Regions from separate parts of the Robertmurraya mesotrionivorans genome, predicted to be linked through region 2. Evidence: predicted binding sites of a transcription regulator. Region 2 holds the regulator's gene; each other region holds the start of a gene.
What was found. The regulator LexA, encoded in region 2, represses DNA repair genes until DNA is damaged. The targets are predictions, from matches to a motif close to CGAACATATGTTCG.
Positions count from the first base shown of each region.

Region 1: a site for LexA is predicted at 2,465-2,478, ahead of parE (DNA topoisomerase IV subunit B). Genes of this name have one in related genera too.
Region 3: a site for LexA is predicted at 2,554-2,567, ahead of uvrB (excinuclease ABC subunit UvrB). Genes of this name have one in related genera too.

Region 1 is NZ_JBPCCH010000002.1:12,511-17,352, forward strand. It holds gene parC (DNA topoisomerase IV subunit A) at 1-366, opposite strand, end outside; gene parE (DNA topoisomerase IV subunit B) at 363-2,342, opposite strand; gene ACRX5O_RS04190 (CoA-binding protein) at 2,669-3,082, opposite strand; gene ACRX5O_RS04195 (glycosyl hydrolase family 18 protein) at 3,181-4,842, opposite strand, start outside.
Region 2 is NZ_JBPCCH010000003.1:195,729-200,570, forward strand. It holds gene tkt (transketolase) at 1-1,117, opposite strand, end outside; gene ACRX5O_RS07280 (DUF896 domain-containing protein) at 1,280-1,513, opposite strand; gene ACRX5O_RS07285 (YneB family resolvase-like protein) at 1,631-2,311, opposite strand; gene yneA (cell division suppressor protein YneA) at 2,320-2,634, opposite strand; gene lexA (transcriptional repressor LexA) at 2,789-3,415, shown strand; gene ACRX5O_RS07300 (CBO0543 family protein) at 3,458-4,009, opposite strand; gene glnA (type I glutamate--ammonia ligase) at 4,215-4,842, opposite strand, start outside.
Region 3 is NZ_JBPCCH010000006.1:44,706-49,547, reverse strand. It holds gene ACRX5O_RS11935 (sensor domain-containing protein) at 1-1,670, shown strand, start outside; gene ACRX5O_RS11930 (alpha/beta-type small acid-soluble spore protein) at 1,779-2,060, opposite strand; gene ACRX5O_RS11925 (CsbA family protein) at 2,182-2,409, shown strand; gene uvrB (excinuclease ABC subunit UvrB) at 2,705-4,684, shown strand; gene uvrA (excinuclease ABC subunit UvrA) at 4,692-4,842, shown strand, end outside.

The DNA.
Region 1 (4,842 bases), on a different contig from region 2:
CGTATAACGCATCGCAGCTGGTGGGTCACCATCGATGCTCCCGTTGTTTCCGTGCATTTCAACAAGAAGATTACGAAGCTTCCAGTCTTGGCTCATACGCACCATGGCATCGTACACGGAGGAATCTCCGTGTGGGTGATAGTTACCAATTACGTTACCGACTGTTTTGGCCGATTTACGGAACCCTTTATCGTTTGTGTTTCCTTCCACATGCATCGCATAAAGAATACGTCTTTGTACTGGTTTTAGGCCGTCCCTTGCATCAGGCAAGGCACGGTCTTGAATAATGTATTTACTATATCTTCCGAAGCGATCACCAATGACCTCTTCAAGTGGTAAATCGCGAAATTTTTCCGTCAAACTCACTGTTCAGTAACCTCCTCAGCAACAGAAATATTTTCATTTTCTAAAATACTTCCGTCTTCCTCTAAACCGAAGGCTACATGTGTTTCAATCCACTTACGGCGAGGCTCAACCTTATCGCCCATTAGTGTAGTCACACGACGTTCTGCACGAGCAGCATCATCAATGCGCACACGAATTAATGTTCTTGTCTCGGGATTCATAGTCGTATCCCAAAGCTGGTCTGCATTCATCTCGCCTAGTCCTTTGTAACGTTGAATCATATAACCCTTACCAACCTTTTTAATGGCTGATTGTAAATCGTCGTCGCTCCATGCATACTCAATAATTTCTTTCTTACCTGTTCCTTTACTTACTTTATAAAGCGGTGGAAGGGCTATGAATACTCTTCCAGCTTCAAGAAGTGGTTTCATATAACGGTAAAAGAATGTAAGGAGAAGAACTTGGATATGAGCACCATCAGTATCGGCATCGGTCATAATGACAACTTTATCGTAGTTAATATCGTCAATATTAAAATCTGCTCCAATTCCACCACCGATAGCATGGATGATCGTATTAATCTCTTCATTTTTAAAGATATCCTGTAACTTTGCTTTTTCTGTATTGATAACTTTTCCTCTGAGAGGAAGAATCGCTTGAAAACGACGGTCACGACCTTGTTTAGCAGATCCTCCAGCAGAGTCACCCTCTACTAAATAAAGTTCATTTTTCTGAGGATTTCTAGATTGGGCTGGCGTTAACTTCCCTGATAAAACAGCCTCAGATCGTTTCCTCTTCTTCCCGCTTCGCGCTTCTTCTCTAGCTTTACGAGCGGCTTCACGAGCTTGATACGCTTTAATCGCTTTACGTATCAATAACGTACTGGTCTCAGGGTTTTCTTCTAAAAAGTAAGACAGATACTCAGATACAACCGAGTCTACTGCAGAACGTGCTTCACTCGTTCCAAGCTTTCCTTTTGTCTGACCTTCGAATTGAAGAAGTTCTTCCGGGACACGTACGGAAATAATCGCTGCAAATCCTTCTCGAATATCCGCTCCGTCAAGATTTTTATCCTTTTCTTTTAACAGGCCGATTTTGCGTGCATATTCATTAAACACACGAGTCATGGCTGTTTTTGCACCAGCCTCGTGTGTTCCACCGTCTTTTGTACGAACATTATTGACGAAGGAAAGAACATTTTCCGAATATCCATCGTTGAATTGGAACGCGTAATCCACTTCAATTCCACCGCTCGTCCCTTCGAAGCTGATGACTGGATGTAATACGTCCTTTTCCTCGTTTAAGTATTGAACAAACGCTTCAATTCCATTTTCGTAATGGAAAATCTCATGGAAGTCATTACGGTCGTCAATAATTTCTATTTTCATGCCTTTTAAAAGAAAGGCAGATTCTCTCAAGCGTTCACACAGTGTTTCATAATTGTAGGTCGTCGTCGAAAAAATCGTCGCATCCGGCTTAAAATGAATAGTCGTACCTGTTTGATTCGTTTTTCCTACTTTCTCTAAAGTAGTCACAGGTTTTCCGCCGTTCTCAAAACGCTGCTCGTAGACAAAGCCGTCTCGCTTAATCTTTACCACGAGCCATTCGCTCAATGCATTAACAACCGATGCACCTACACCGTGTAGCCCACCACTTGTTTTATAACCACCTTGACCGAATTTTCCCCCAGCATGAAGGACGGTTAAGATGACCTCAGGAGTGGGTTTTCCCATTTTGTGCATACCAGTTGGCATACCACGCCCTTTGTCTTGCACACTAATGGAATTATCTCTGTGTATTTTTACAATTATTTGGTCTCCATGACCTGCTAATGCTTCATCGACAGAGTTATCTACTATTTCATATACCAAATGGTGAAGCCCTCGTGAATCTGTACTACCAATGTACATTCCTGGGCGTTTTCGAACCGCATCTAACCCCTCTAGTACCTGAATGGCATCATCGTTGTATTCAAACGTTCCTTGATTTTTTGCCACGTACAATACCCCTTTCCTTCCGTGCCAGCTACATGTCTCTATCTATGTAATGGACCTGAACGTCTTATACCTATTCGTTCTTACAAGTGAATTATCCTTTAAATATTATGAAACGAGGATGAAGAACAAATGTTCCTACCTCGTATTTTATCACATTTTTTAAGACACCTATGCTTTATTGTATATATTTCTTGTGATTTGGCAAATGGATATTTTAAAAAGAAAAGTATTTTAGACGAATATTCTTCGATTATAGAAATGTTTATAAAGCCTATGTTAAAAAGAAAAACACCCTAATCCTAATGACTAGAGTGAAGGAGAAAAAATTATTTTGTCAAAGCATGTTCTACTTTAATGCATCGATTCATAACGACAGTGTAGTCTTTGCTTTTTAAAAATTCGTACGCTTCTTCATTTTCTAATCCTAACTGTGCCCAAAATACATCAGCATCGATTTGATCGAATTCTCTTGCCACCTCTGGGAGAAATTCAGATCGTCTAAACACATTCACAATGTCTACATGGCCTTCAATATCAGTCAATTTGGCTACGGCCTTAATACCAAATACTTCATCTACGGTTGGGTTTACTGGAATAATTTCATAACCAGCATTTTTCATAGCTTCAGAAACCATGTAAGAGGTACGCTCTGGATTATTGCTTATTCCAACAACAGCGATTCGCTTTGTCTTTTTTAAGATTTGCCCCAATTCTTCACGGCTCGGATATTCGATTGGCATCAAACTCACTCCTCTTAATTTTTGTTTAGTATGCCCTTACATTCTTTAATCATAGCCAATTGAATGATAAAAGGCTAGGAGAAAGTCCTAGCCATTCATTACTTTTTCACTATTTGCTGGTTAAAAGTTTGCAGAGCGGTCCATGCTGTTTCATCGGCAAAATATCTGGACCAGCTCGCCACTCCCGCAAGATCATACTTTACCGCTAAATTAGTTCTTGCGGTAAGAGACTGTTCATCTTCAAGCCATACCTTGTAGGTAGTTGCCTGATCGGGAACATAAAGCTCGGCATAATTTTGTCCGCTAGCTGCATCATAGATAGGAGTTAAGTTATTCGTGGTTAACCATTCTTTGATTTGTGCCATGCTTTTGGATTTTGAGGAAACTTCACCGCTGTCTTTGATTTCCCATAGTCTTGTGTAAAGAGGAATTCCTAAAATCAGCTTTTCATTTGAAACGATTTCCAAGAGCTTTTGAAGGTTTGTCTCAACCCATGGAAGACTTGCTACGCTCCCTGCTTTTGGCGAGGAACCCCAATGCTCGTCATAGGCCATAATCGCAAGATAGTCGACAATTTCTGCGAGCTTATCACGTTCATAGAAAGCAGACCAATTGCCTTCCGCCATAAACGTAATGTCCATCGTAACGATCAAGCCTGCTTCATGAAAGTATGGCGTTGCCTCTCGAACAAATTGTGTCACAAGCGGTCCGTCTTCTTCTCTTACATTTTCAATATCAATATTGATTCCGTTCAGCTCATATAATTGACTGTAATGTAGGAGCTCTCGAATCATCTTCTGTCTCGTCTCATAATCCTTAAAGGCTGCGTGAGTAAGGTCGGGATCAAACGCGTTGGAGAATAGTCCCCATACTTGATAGCCCTGTGCTTTTGCCCATTTCGAGTACTCGAGAGAAGCAAGGTTCCCGATGCTTCCAGTTTCATCCTTTAGTTCGAACCAGGTTGGAGAAACAACGTTTACTCCGTTCATTTCAGGAATCATAGTGGTATCTGGGTTTTTCGTATATACTGCCTCCCAAGTTAGGTTTATGGGTCCTTCAAAGTTTGGAGCATTTACAACTTCTTTTTCATATTCTACGACGATGTTTTCCTTTTCCTGTGTTTCAATTAAATCCTTAGATATATATCCAGCAACTCCGTCTATTTTTCTCACAAAATAGAATTCTTCTTTTTCATCTTCAATCCAAATCTTTTCCCCGTTTGAAACGTCTGCAACATAAGGAGATCGTAAGGTAGCGTCCGTTCGTAGTCGAAGTTTTTCCTCGTGCACATCCTCATTCGTAATAACAGCATTTTGAAGAGTATCTCCATCCTTTTCAATCCATATAGCATTTGAGTTTTCTAGTACACGATAGATTACAGGATAAAACTGAATGACCGGGTCAAGCGCTACATATAATTGGCCTTGTTCATCTACTAAAGGTGCAAATTGAAGTTCAACCGGCTTCTCATTAATAAAATAGGTTAATGACTCTGTAGGCATTTGTACCACTTTATTAGAGGTAGTAATGATGATTGAATTTGATTTTTCATCAAACGCGACACTGTCATCAATATTCTCCTCCAAAAAGTCTAACGATACATAGACGCTTTCCCCTTCTATAATGGCATTCCCTTGTTGTTTCCCTTGAAATAGAACAGGATTTTCTCCCGTGAAGTAGCTTGTTTTTTCACTTGAAGCAAAAGGATAAAAGAATAATAGAATACTAGAGATAATCACAAGAATAGATGCAATGAGACC
Region 2 (4,842 bases):
GAGTGTTCTTAGCAATAGCATTTAGCGCTTCACCTGATGATGCACGGCTAGCAAGTGCTTTTCCTTCTGGATAAACAGGAAGATCCTTGTCCCAACCTTCTGGAAGTTCACCGTTAATAGCAGATGTTAACTGTTGAGCAAGCTCAGGGTACTCATTTTTATAAGAAGCGAACAAGTCCTTCCACTCGTTTTCTTTCTTTGCACCAGTTTCCACAATGTATTTATTGAATGTATCATATACTTCTGCAGGAACATGGAAATCTTCTTCAAACGTCCATTGGTAAGCTTCTTTCGTTAGCTTTAATTCATTAGCTCCAAGTGGGGCACCATGAACATCTGACTTACCAGATTTGTTTGGTGAACCGTATCCAATCACTGTTTTCACTTCAATTAGTGTAGGACGATTTTGATCACCTTGTGCTTCTTCAATTGCTTTTGCAATTTCCTCAAGATTATTTCCATCCTCTACACGAAGGTATTGCCATCCATATGACTCAAAACGTTTTTCAACACTTTCAGAGAATGAACGGTCTAAGTCACCATCAAGAGAGATATCATTTGAATCATATAATACAACTAGACGACCAAGTTTTAAATGCCCTGCAAGTGAAGCAGCTTCAGCAGAAACACCTTCCATTAAGTCACCGTCACCACAAATACTATATGTATAATGATCCACTACATTGTAGTTATCTTTGTTATAAGTAGCAGCTAAATGTCTTTCAGCCATTGCCATACCTACTGCCATTGCAATCCCTTGTCCTAGTGGCCCAGTGGTTGCATCTACACCCGCAGTATGTCCAAATTCAGGGTGACCAGGAGTTTTACTTCCCCATTGACGGAAGCTCTTAAGATCATCCATTGTTACGTCATAGCCTGATAAGTGAAGAAGACTATACAGCAATGCAGAACCATGCCCTGCAGATAAAACAAAACGATCACGGTTAAACCACTCTGGGTTTTTAGGGTTATGATTCATAAAGCGCGACCATAATGTATAAGCCATTGGAGCAGCCCCCATCGGCATACCTGGATGGCCGGAATTAGCTTTTTCAATTGCATCAATTGATAAAGTACGTATTGCGTTAATTGCTAGTACATCATTTTGTTCAAACATTTTTTCAACCCTTCCTATTCTTTATCTCAATAATCCCACTTTTTAATATTATATCTGCTCTATTATTTATACAACAGATTGGCTAAATAAATTTTGAAAAAAAGCATATATTTTATAATTTTCTGTGTTTTCAATCATTTCCTGGTGAATAAATTTAGAAGATTAATGTAGTTTTTTGCTATTTTTTAATTTCTTAAGCTTTTCAGGTGTTACATCTTCACCAAGAGGATCAATAATTTTTACACCTTGGAGCGTTCCTAGCATAGATGATCGAAATGTTTGTAAATATTCACTACGAAGCTTTGACTGCTCCTTTGCTTCCACTTCTGTTAACCCTACAGCTTTTGCTTTTTTTGCTAGTTCATTAATTCTAGCGATTCTTTCCTTTGGTAGCATCTCTTTGCTCCTTCACTTTTAGTTTTACCAATAGAAATCATGTTACTAAAAGATATAATCTTTGACAAGGAGGAAGCGTCAAGAGGTACGAATAACAAAAAATGCCAACAGTTTGTTTTATGACTTGTTGGCATTTGTTGAGATATTTTTTTGATGTTTTTGCTCTTCTATGTATTCAAGATATCTTCGATTTACTGTAGCTTTTGAGATCTCATAACCGAAACCTCTTAAAGTTGCAGCGATTTCCGAAAATGTTAAATCATTGTCTCGTAACCGTACAATCTCTGTTATCGGTACTTCAATACGTTCTCTCCCTGCATGAACACCTTTGTTTTTTAGATTTTTCTCTGGTCTGTAACCGTTTTGAACAGCTCGGTTCATTCCTCTTTTAATTTTACTATTATGAAGCTTCCGCTGATATTCTTCTACCATACTTACAATTTGCAATACCATGGAATCCGATTCGGACAGTTGTAACTCACCGTTATGTGAGATACTGAAAAGTTTGATATTATCCTTCAGTATACAATGAAGCAAAGCGATTTTGGCATTTCCTCTACCAAGTCTCGTTTCATCCTGAATAAGGACTGCATCTACTTTCTCTTCCTTTAATCGTGACAGCAGTAGCAAAATACCCTCTCTGTCAAAGTCATATCCACTCGCCTGTTCCTTTATCACTTCAACAACTTCCATTCCACGTTGTTGTGACAGCTTCAATAGTTCTTCTTCCTGCCTTTTTAGAGAAGAGTACTGTGATTCTTTTTCAGTACTTACTCTACAATAGATAATCGCCTTCATAATCCCTCCTATTTCGATGCTAGCTCTGTAACAGTGGAATCGTTTAATTCAACAGGGATATAGATTTCATCACCTACTAACAATACATTTCCATTAATATCATTGATTTCTTCTACCCAGGATACAAACTCAGTTTCAGATAAAGCATGCTTATCAGCGTAGTCCTTACAAAGATCCCAAAGTGTTTCCCCTTCATTAATCGTTACAGACATATATTTTTCCTCAACTGATTCACCATTAGAAATTATTAAAATGATAGACGCTAGGATAGATAAGACAACTAGAATAATAGCATATGAGTATTTGTTCCATATATTTTTCATGTATAACACCTCTATTAGAATGTATGTTCGCATTTATAATTATATTATAGACCGAACGTTTGTTTCATGTCAACAATTATTCGAACTTATGTTTGTATGCACTGGTAGAACATGCTATAATAAAGTCAAGATTAACCAATGAGGGGCGGTAAGTATGACAAAACTATCAAAACGTCAGGTCGATATACTAGAATATATAAAAGAAGAAGTTAAGCAAAAGGGCTATCCGCCTTCCGTTCGTGAAATTGGGGAAGCTGTTGGTTTAGCATCAAGTTCAACCGTACACGGACACTTAGCTAGACTTGAAAGTAAAGGGTATATTCGAAGAGACCCTACAAAGCCACGAGCAATTGAGATTCTGGATCTTGATGAGGTGGTAAGCAATATACCAAAATATAATATTGTTAACGTTCCTGTAGTTGGAAAAGTAACTGCGGGTATGCCTATAACTGCAATCGAGAATGTTGAAGAGTATTTTCCTCTCCCGGAACGTCTTGCCCCTGCGGATGAGCAAGTATTTATGCTTGAGGTTATGGGAGACAGTATGATTGAGGCTGGAATCCTTGATGGTGATTACGTGATCGTGAAGCAGCAGCAAACAGCGAATAACGGAGACATCGTTGTTGCCATGACTGAGGAAGATGAGGCGACAGTTAAGAGATTCTTCAAAGAAAAGGACTATGTCCGTTTGCAGCCGGAGAACTCTTCTCTAGCACCCATTATCCTACGAAATGTGTCTATCTTAGGAAAAGTTATCGGAGTATATCGTCATATTCATTAATAAGTGAAAGCAAGCATCGAAGGATGCTTGCTTTTTTTATAATCACAATGGCTCAAAGCTCTTTCTTCGACTAAACCAATGGGCCACAAGATACAAGAACAAGATGATAAAGAAAGAATAGGTATAAGCCCAATCTATTTTCTTATACATATCGATCATCGCCATCAGCGGCATCCCAATGTATGCACTAAAACCAGCCAGAATGATTGCCTTTATAAATGGATTAACGTTCGGTCTGTATTGAAGAAAAAACAAAATAAGGACGGGCATAAGAGAATAACGAAACGAATAACTTATTGTTGGAATTGGAATGGCTTTTACTGGATAAGCCCATCTTCCATATTCCACTCCTAACGCATCAATTGTTGTTGATAGAATCATTACGATAAAAACTGAAAAAAGCAATCGTGCTGAGCTCTCCCTTTTACGGAATATTGCCCAGAGTACCCATGGAACTATGATCATTAACACCGCCACCCACCATTGCCAAGTGAAAAAAAAGGCATTTATGGTCGCATCTTTAATTAGAAGATTTCCATCCTTAATTAAGTCGGATCCTTTTTCTACTTGCTTGAGACCATCTTGAAACGTCATCATTTTTCCCCCGTAACATAACTTCAAATAACTGTAATTGGTTGTATTATTTAGTAAAATTGAGATTTTTATTCACAAGTCTTAGATCGTTAATGACTTATGCCATGAGTTCTGCCTCATATGCCTCCTTTAACGTCATAAACAAGTTTTTATACAAACAAAAAACCCTCACACATTAAAGTGTTGAGGGTTTTCTTTTAACGAATTAATACATTGACATGTATTGCTCGCGCTCCCATGGATGTACTTGTGTACGGAACATATCCCACTCGATCTCTTTTGCTTCTACGAAGTGTTCGAAGATATGCTCTCCAAGAGCGTAAACCATTGTTTCGTCTGATTTTAAGTTATCTAAAGCAGCAGCAAGTGTAGCTGGTAGATCTTCGATACCTACAGCTTGACGCTCTTCTTTGTTCATAACGTAGATGTTGCGGTCAACTGGAGCTGGTGGTGTTAAAGAGTTCTTCACTCCGTCAAGACCTGCAGCCAGTAATACAGCCATTGCTAAGTAAGGGTTAGCAGCTGGGTCAACGCTACGTACTTCTACACGAGTGGAAATTCCACGAGATGCAGGGATACGGATTAGCGGTGAACGGTTTCTAGCAGACCATGCAACATAGCAAGGTGCTTCGTAACCAGGTACTAAACGCTTATAAGAGTTTACAGTTGGGTTCGTTACAGCTGTAAAGTTTGGAGCATGCTTAATGATACCAGCGATGAACTGACGAGCAGTGTCGCTTAGTTCTAAGTTTCCAGTTGGATCGAAGAATGCATTCTTGCCTTCTTTGAATAAAGAAACGTTACAGTGCATTCCAGAACCGTTTACTCCGAAT
Region 3 (4,842 bases), on a different contig from region 2:
TTCCTGACCTGTTTGGCGAACGTTTATTGATGCGTAACATTCAATCGTACTTATCGCTATTTAATCATAATCCTGATGCTGTATTTGCCGTAAATTTGTCAGGGAACATCATGCATGCGAATAAGGAAGCCTTTAAGCTTACGGGCTATGATCAAAAAGCGATTAAGGGTATGCATTTCAAAGAGCTATTAATCTACGACGAAGAGGAAATCAATCGCTATCTACAAAGTGTCCTTCAAGAAGAAATACAATCGGTAGAAGTAAAACTTCGACATCGAGATGGTTTTTTTATTGATGTTAGAATTACGCCTGTTCGAATCATTGTGAAAGAAGAACTGATTGGGGTCTATGGAATTGTCCGTGATATTACGGAGAAGACGCATGCGGAGGAGACGATTCGCTACCTTGCTTATCACGATGATTTAACCAACTTACCGAATAAACGGAAGCTTGAAAAAGTGGCAGCAGAGGCGATTGGTGAAAATAAACCTTTTTATCTTTTTTATATTGATTTTGATCGTTTTAAACGGATAAATGATACTTTTGGTCATTTTTTCGGTGATAAAATTCTTCAAGAAACCGGGAAAAAACTTGAGGAGCTTATGCCTGAAAATTGTACGATTGCAAGGCTTGGGGGAGATGAGTTTGCAGCTTTACTACCTCATCCAGCAGACTATGATGAGATTGCTCAAAAAATTATCAAAGGTTTTCGTACCCCCATCGTACTCGATGGCTTTGACTTTTTACTTACAGCGAGCATCGGTGTTGCTTATTTTCCAAAAGATGGAGAGTCGATTTTGGAATTATTAAAGGCAGCAGATCTTGCGATGTATCGAGCGAAAAATCAAGGGTCAAATCGATATGTGGTGTATGAAGCTACGATGAAGGAGCAATCACTAAATAAAATTAAGATAGAAAGTGATCTTCGCAGAGATATTGCGAATCGCAAGCTAACGGTGTATTACCAACCGAAATTTGATACAGGTTCAAACCAATTGGTTGGGTCCGAGGCACTTATTCGTTGGAAACATGAAGAGAACGGATTTATTCCACCAAGTAAGTTTATTCCTATCGCTGAAGAGAGCAATTTAATTATTGATCTCGAAAGATTTGTGATTACAGAAGTATTTGAGACGATTGGGGAGTGGAAGCGGAAAGGTATGCCGGTGCCAAGAACTTCTATAAATATTTCCGTCATTCATTTTTACCAAGAAGACTTTGTCGATTTTATCATTAAAAATCTAGCCACCTATGAAATTGTTGGTAGTGATATAGAGATTGAAATTACCGAAAGTGTTATTATGCGTGGGGAGGAACGAGTCAATCGAAACCTGCTTGCGCTAAGAGAAGTCGGGATTGAGATCAGTGTCGATGATTTTGGTACAGGGTATAGCTCCTTAAGTTATTTGCAAAAGCTATCTGTTGATCGTTTGAAAATTGACCAATCCTTCATCGCTGATTATGAAAGCAATAAAGAAATCATTTCTGCTATCATTTCAATGTCTCACAACCTAAATCTAAAGGTAATTGCGGAAGGCGTGGAAACGTCGAATCAAATCGGTTTCCTGCAAAACATGAATTGTTTCGAGGTTCAAGGTTATTTCTACTCACCTCCAGTCGAGCGTTCTAATTATGAAGATATTTTATCTAAATACGGTACTGCTAGCTAAAAATGCCTCTAGGTTTAGAGGCATTTTTTATGTGTTCGTCCTTACAAAAATATTAACTGCTTCTATTTGAATTTGAAATTATTCGTACTAATAGGAGCTTGCACTTTTCTATTCTGACGATTGATTTCTCATTCTTTCTTGTGCTAGTCGGACCATTTCTTTCACCATGCTTCCACCGATTTGACCACCGATCTTTCCTGCTTGATGGGAGGTGAGATTTCCGTTATTGCCTCTACTTAGTGGAATATGCATATCCGCTGCCACTTCGTATTTAACCTGGTCTGGGTTGTCCTTAGACACCACATATCCTTTCTGTTTCATGACATCTGCTTTTAACGAATCTAATGCCTCTCTAGCCTCCGGGATTAACGGACGTCTTTTTCTAGCCATATTCGTCATGCTCCTTTCATTTTTTTCTTAGTATGCACTTTCCTTAAGTGAAATACTTGTGCAACAGGAGTTGACCATATATTCTAGAAATATAAGTGGTAACAAAGAGGGGTTGAACGAGATGAAGTATGTATTGGGTCTTTTTATCCCTGGTGCTCTCGTTATTTTTTTCACAAGAGTTACATACAGCCATGTGATTGGTTTATTGCTTACAGTTGCACTAATTGCTGCATCGGTTTATAAGGGTTATACCGATTCCTTATCGCTCATTATTGTGGATGCATTGTCATTAACGGTTGGGTTTGCGTACTCGAAATTGGTTCGAGAGAGGGCAAAAAAGCGATCGTAGGTAGAAAGCTTGTCGATGAAATTTTCGACAAGTTTTTTTATGTGCTTTTTACTTATAGAGGGTGTTTGGGTCACTTCAATCAAACGTTTGATTGACCTTTTTTCGACTAGGACTGACAGACTTCATCGCTAAAAGAAAAAACATCGAATATTTGTTCGTATATTGTTGGTTTGTTTTCCCTTATTTGTGGTAGAATGATTAATATGAAAATATAGGTTTTTTGCTCAGCTAGGTCCGTCGCAGCTAGTTACTATAGATGAAATTCTAATTGATACTTTTAATAGGAGGAGTACTTGTGAAGGACCAATTTGAATTAGTCTCTAAATACTCACCACAAGGAGATCAGCCTGCAGCAATTCAAAGGATTGCTGATGGAATACATAACGGTGAAAAACGTCAAACGTTGCTCGGAGCAACAGGGACTGGAAAAACATTCACGATCTCCAATGTCATTAAAGAAGTGAATAAGCCGACACTTGTGATCGCTCACAATAAAACGCTTGCTGGTCAGCTTTATAGTGAGTTTAAGGAGTTTTTTCCGAATAATGCCGTTGAGTATTTTGTTAGCTATTACGATTACTATCAGCCAGAAGCGTATGTTCCTTCAACGGATACGTTTATTGAGAAAGATGCTAGCATCAATGACGAAATTGATAAGCTTCGTCACTCAGCTACATCCTCTTTGTTTGAAAGAAAAGATGTCATTATCATTGCAAGTGTTTCATGCATTTACGGTCTCGGTTCTCCTGAGGAATATCGAGATCTTGTGCTGTCACTAAGAACAGGGATGGAAATTGAGCGAAATCAACTCTTGCATCGCTTAGTAGATATTCAATATGAAAGGAATGATATTAACTTTCAGCGCGGAACGTTCCGTGTTCGTGGCGATGTGGTCGAGATTTTCCCGGCTTCACGTGATGAGCATTGCTTGCGTGTGGAGCTATTTGGTGATGAAATTGATCGCATTCGAGAGGTCGATGCATTAACAGGGGAGATTCTTGGAGAAAGAGAACATGTTGCTATTTTCCCAGCTTCCCACTTCGTTACACGTGAAGAAAAGCTGCTTGTTGCCATTGAAAATATCGAAAAGGAGCTCGAAGGATGTCTTGCGGACATGCGGGAAAACGGAAAGCTTCTTGAGGCACAGCGATTAGAACAACGAACACGTTACGATTTAGAAATGATGCGCGAGATGGGCTTCTGTTCGGGAATTGAGAACTACTCCCGACATCTAACTCTAAGACCACCTGGGTCAACTCCGTATACATTGATCGATTATTTTCCAGAAGACTTCTTGATTGTCGTCGATGAGTCGCATGTAACGTTGCCTCAAATACGTGGGATGTTCAACGGGGACCAAGCACGTAAGCAGGTTCTCGTGGATCATGGCTTCCGCCTGCCTTCAGCAAAGGATAACCGACCATTAACGTTTACTGAATTTGAGGAAAAGATCAATCAAATTGTGTTTGTTTCGGCAACGCCGGGACCTTATGAACTCGAACACACGCCAGAAATGGTTCAACAAATCATTCGTCCAACAGGATTGCTTGATCCAACGATTGATGTTCGTCCGATCGAAGGGCAAATTGATGACCTCATCGGCGAAATTCACGAACGAATCAAGAGAAATGAACGTATTCTTGTGACGACATTAACGAAAAAGATGTCCGAGGATTTAACAGATTACTTGAAAGAAATCGGCATCAAGGTACAATATCTACACTCTGAGGTAAAAACACTTGAAAGAATAGAAATCATTCGTGAGCTGCGACTAGGAAAATATGATGTTCTCATAGGGATTAACCTGTTAAGAGAAGGACTGGATATTCCTGAGGTTTCGTTAGTAGCGATTTTAGATGCGGACAAGGAAGGCTTCCTTCGTTCAGAACGTTCATTGATTCAAACCATTGGTCGTGCGGCGCGTAATTCCCGCGGTCATGTGGTTATGTATGCGGATCGAATGACCAATTCAATGGAGCTTGCAATCTCAGAAACGAAACGTCGTCGTGCCATCCAGGAAGAATACAATGAAAAGCACGGCATCACACCGATGACGATTCAAAAAGATATTCGAGATGCCATTCGTGCAACGCATGCGGCAGAGGATGAAGCAGAATATAAGACAACGGAAAAGCTTACAAAGCTTACGAAAAAAGAGCGTGATAAGCTGATTGAAAATATGGAGAAGGAAATGAAAGAAGCTGCGAAGGCGCTAAACTTCGAGAGAGCAGCAGAGCTTCGCGATTTAATATTAGAGTTGAAAGCGGAAGGATGACGAACCAATGGCAATGGAAAAGCTCATAGTTAAAGGGGCTAGAGCTCATAATTTAAAAGATATCGATGTGACCATTCCGCGAGATAAGCTCGTCGTACTGACAGGACTTTCAGGCTCAGGGAAATCCTCACTTGCATTTGATACCATTTATGCAGAGG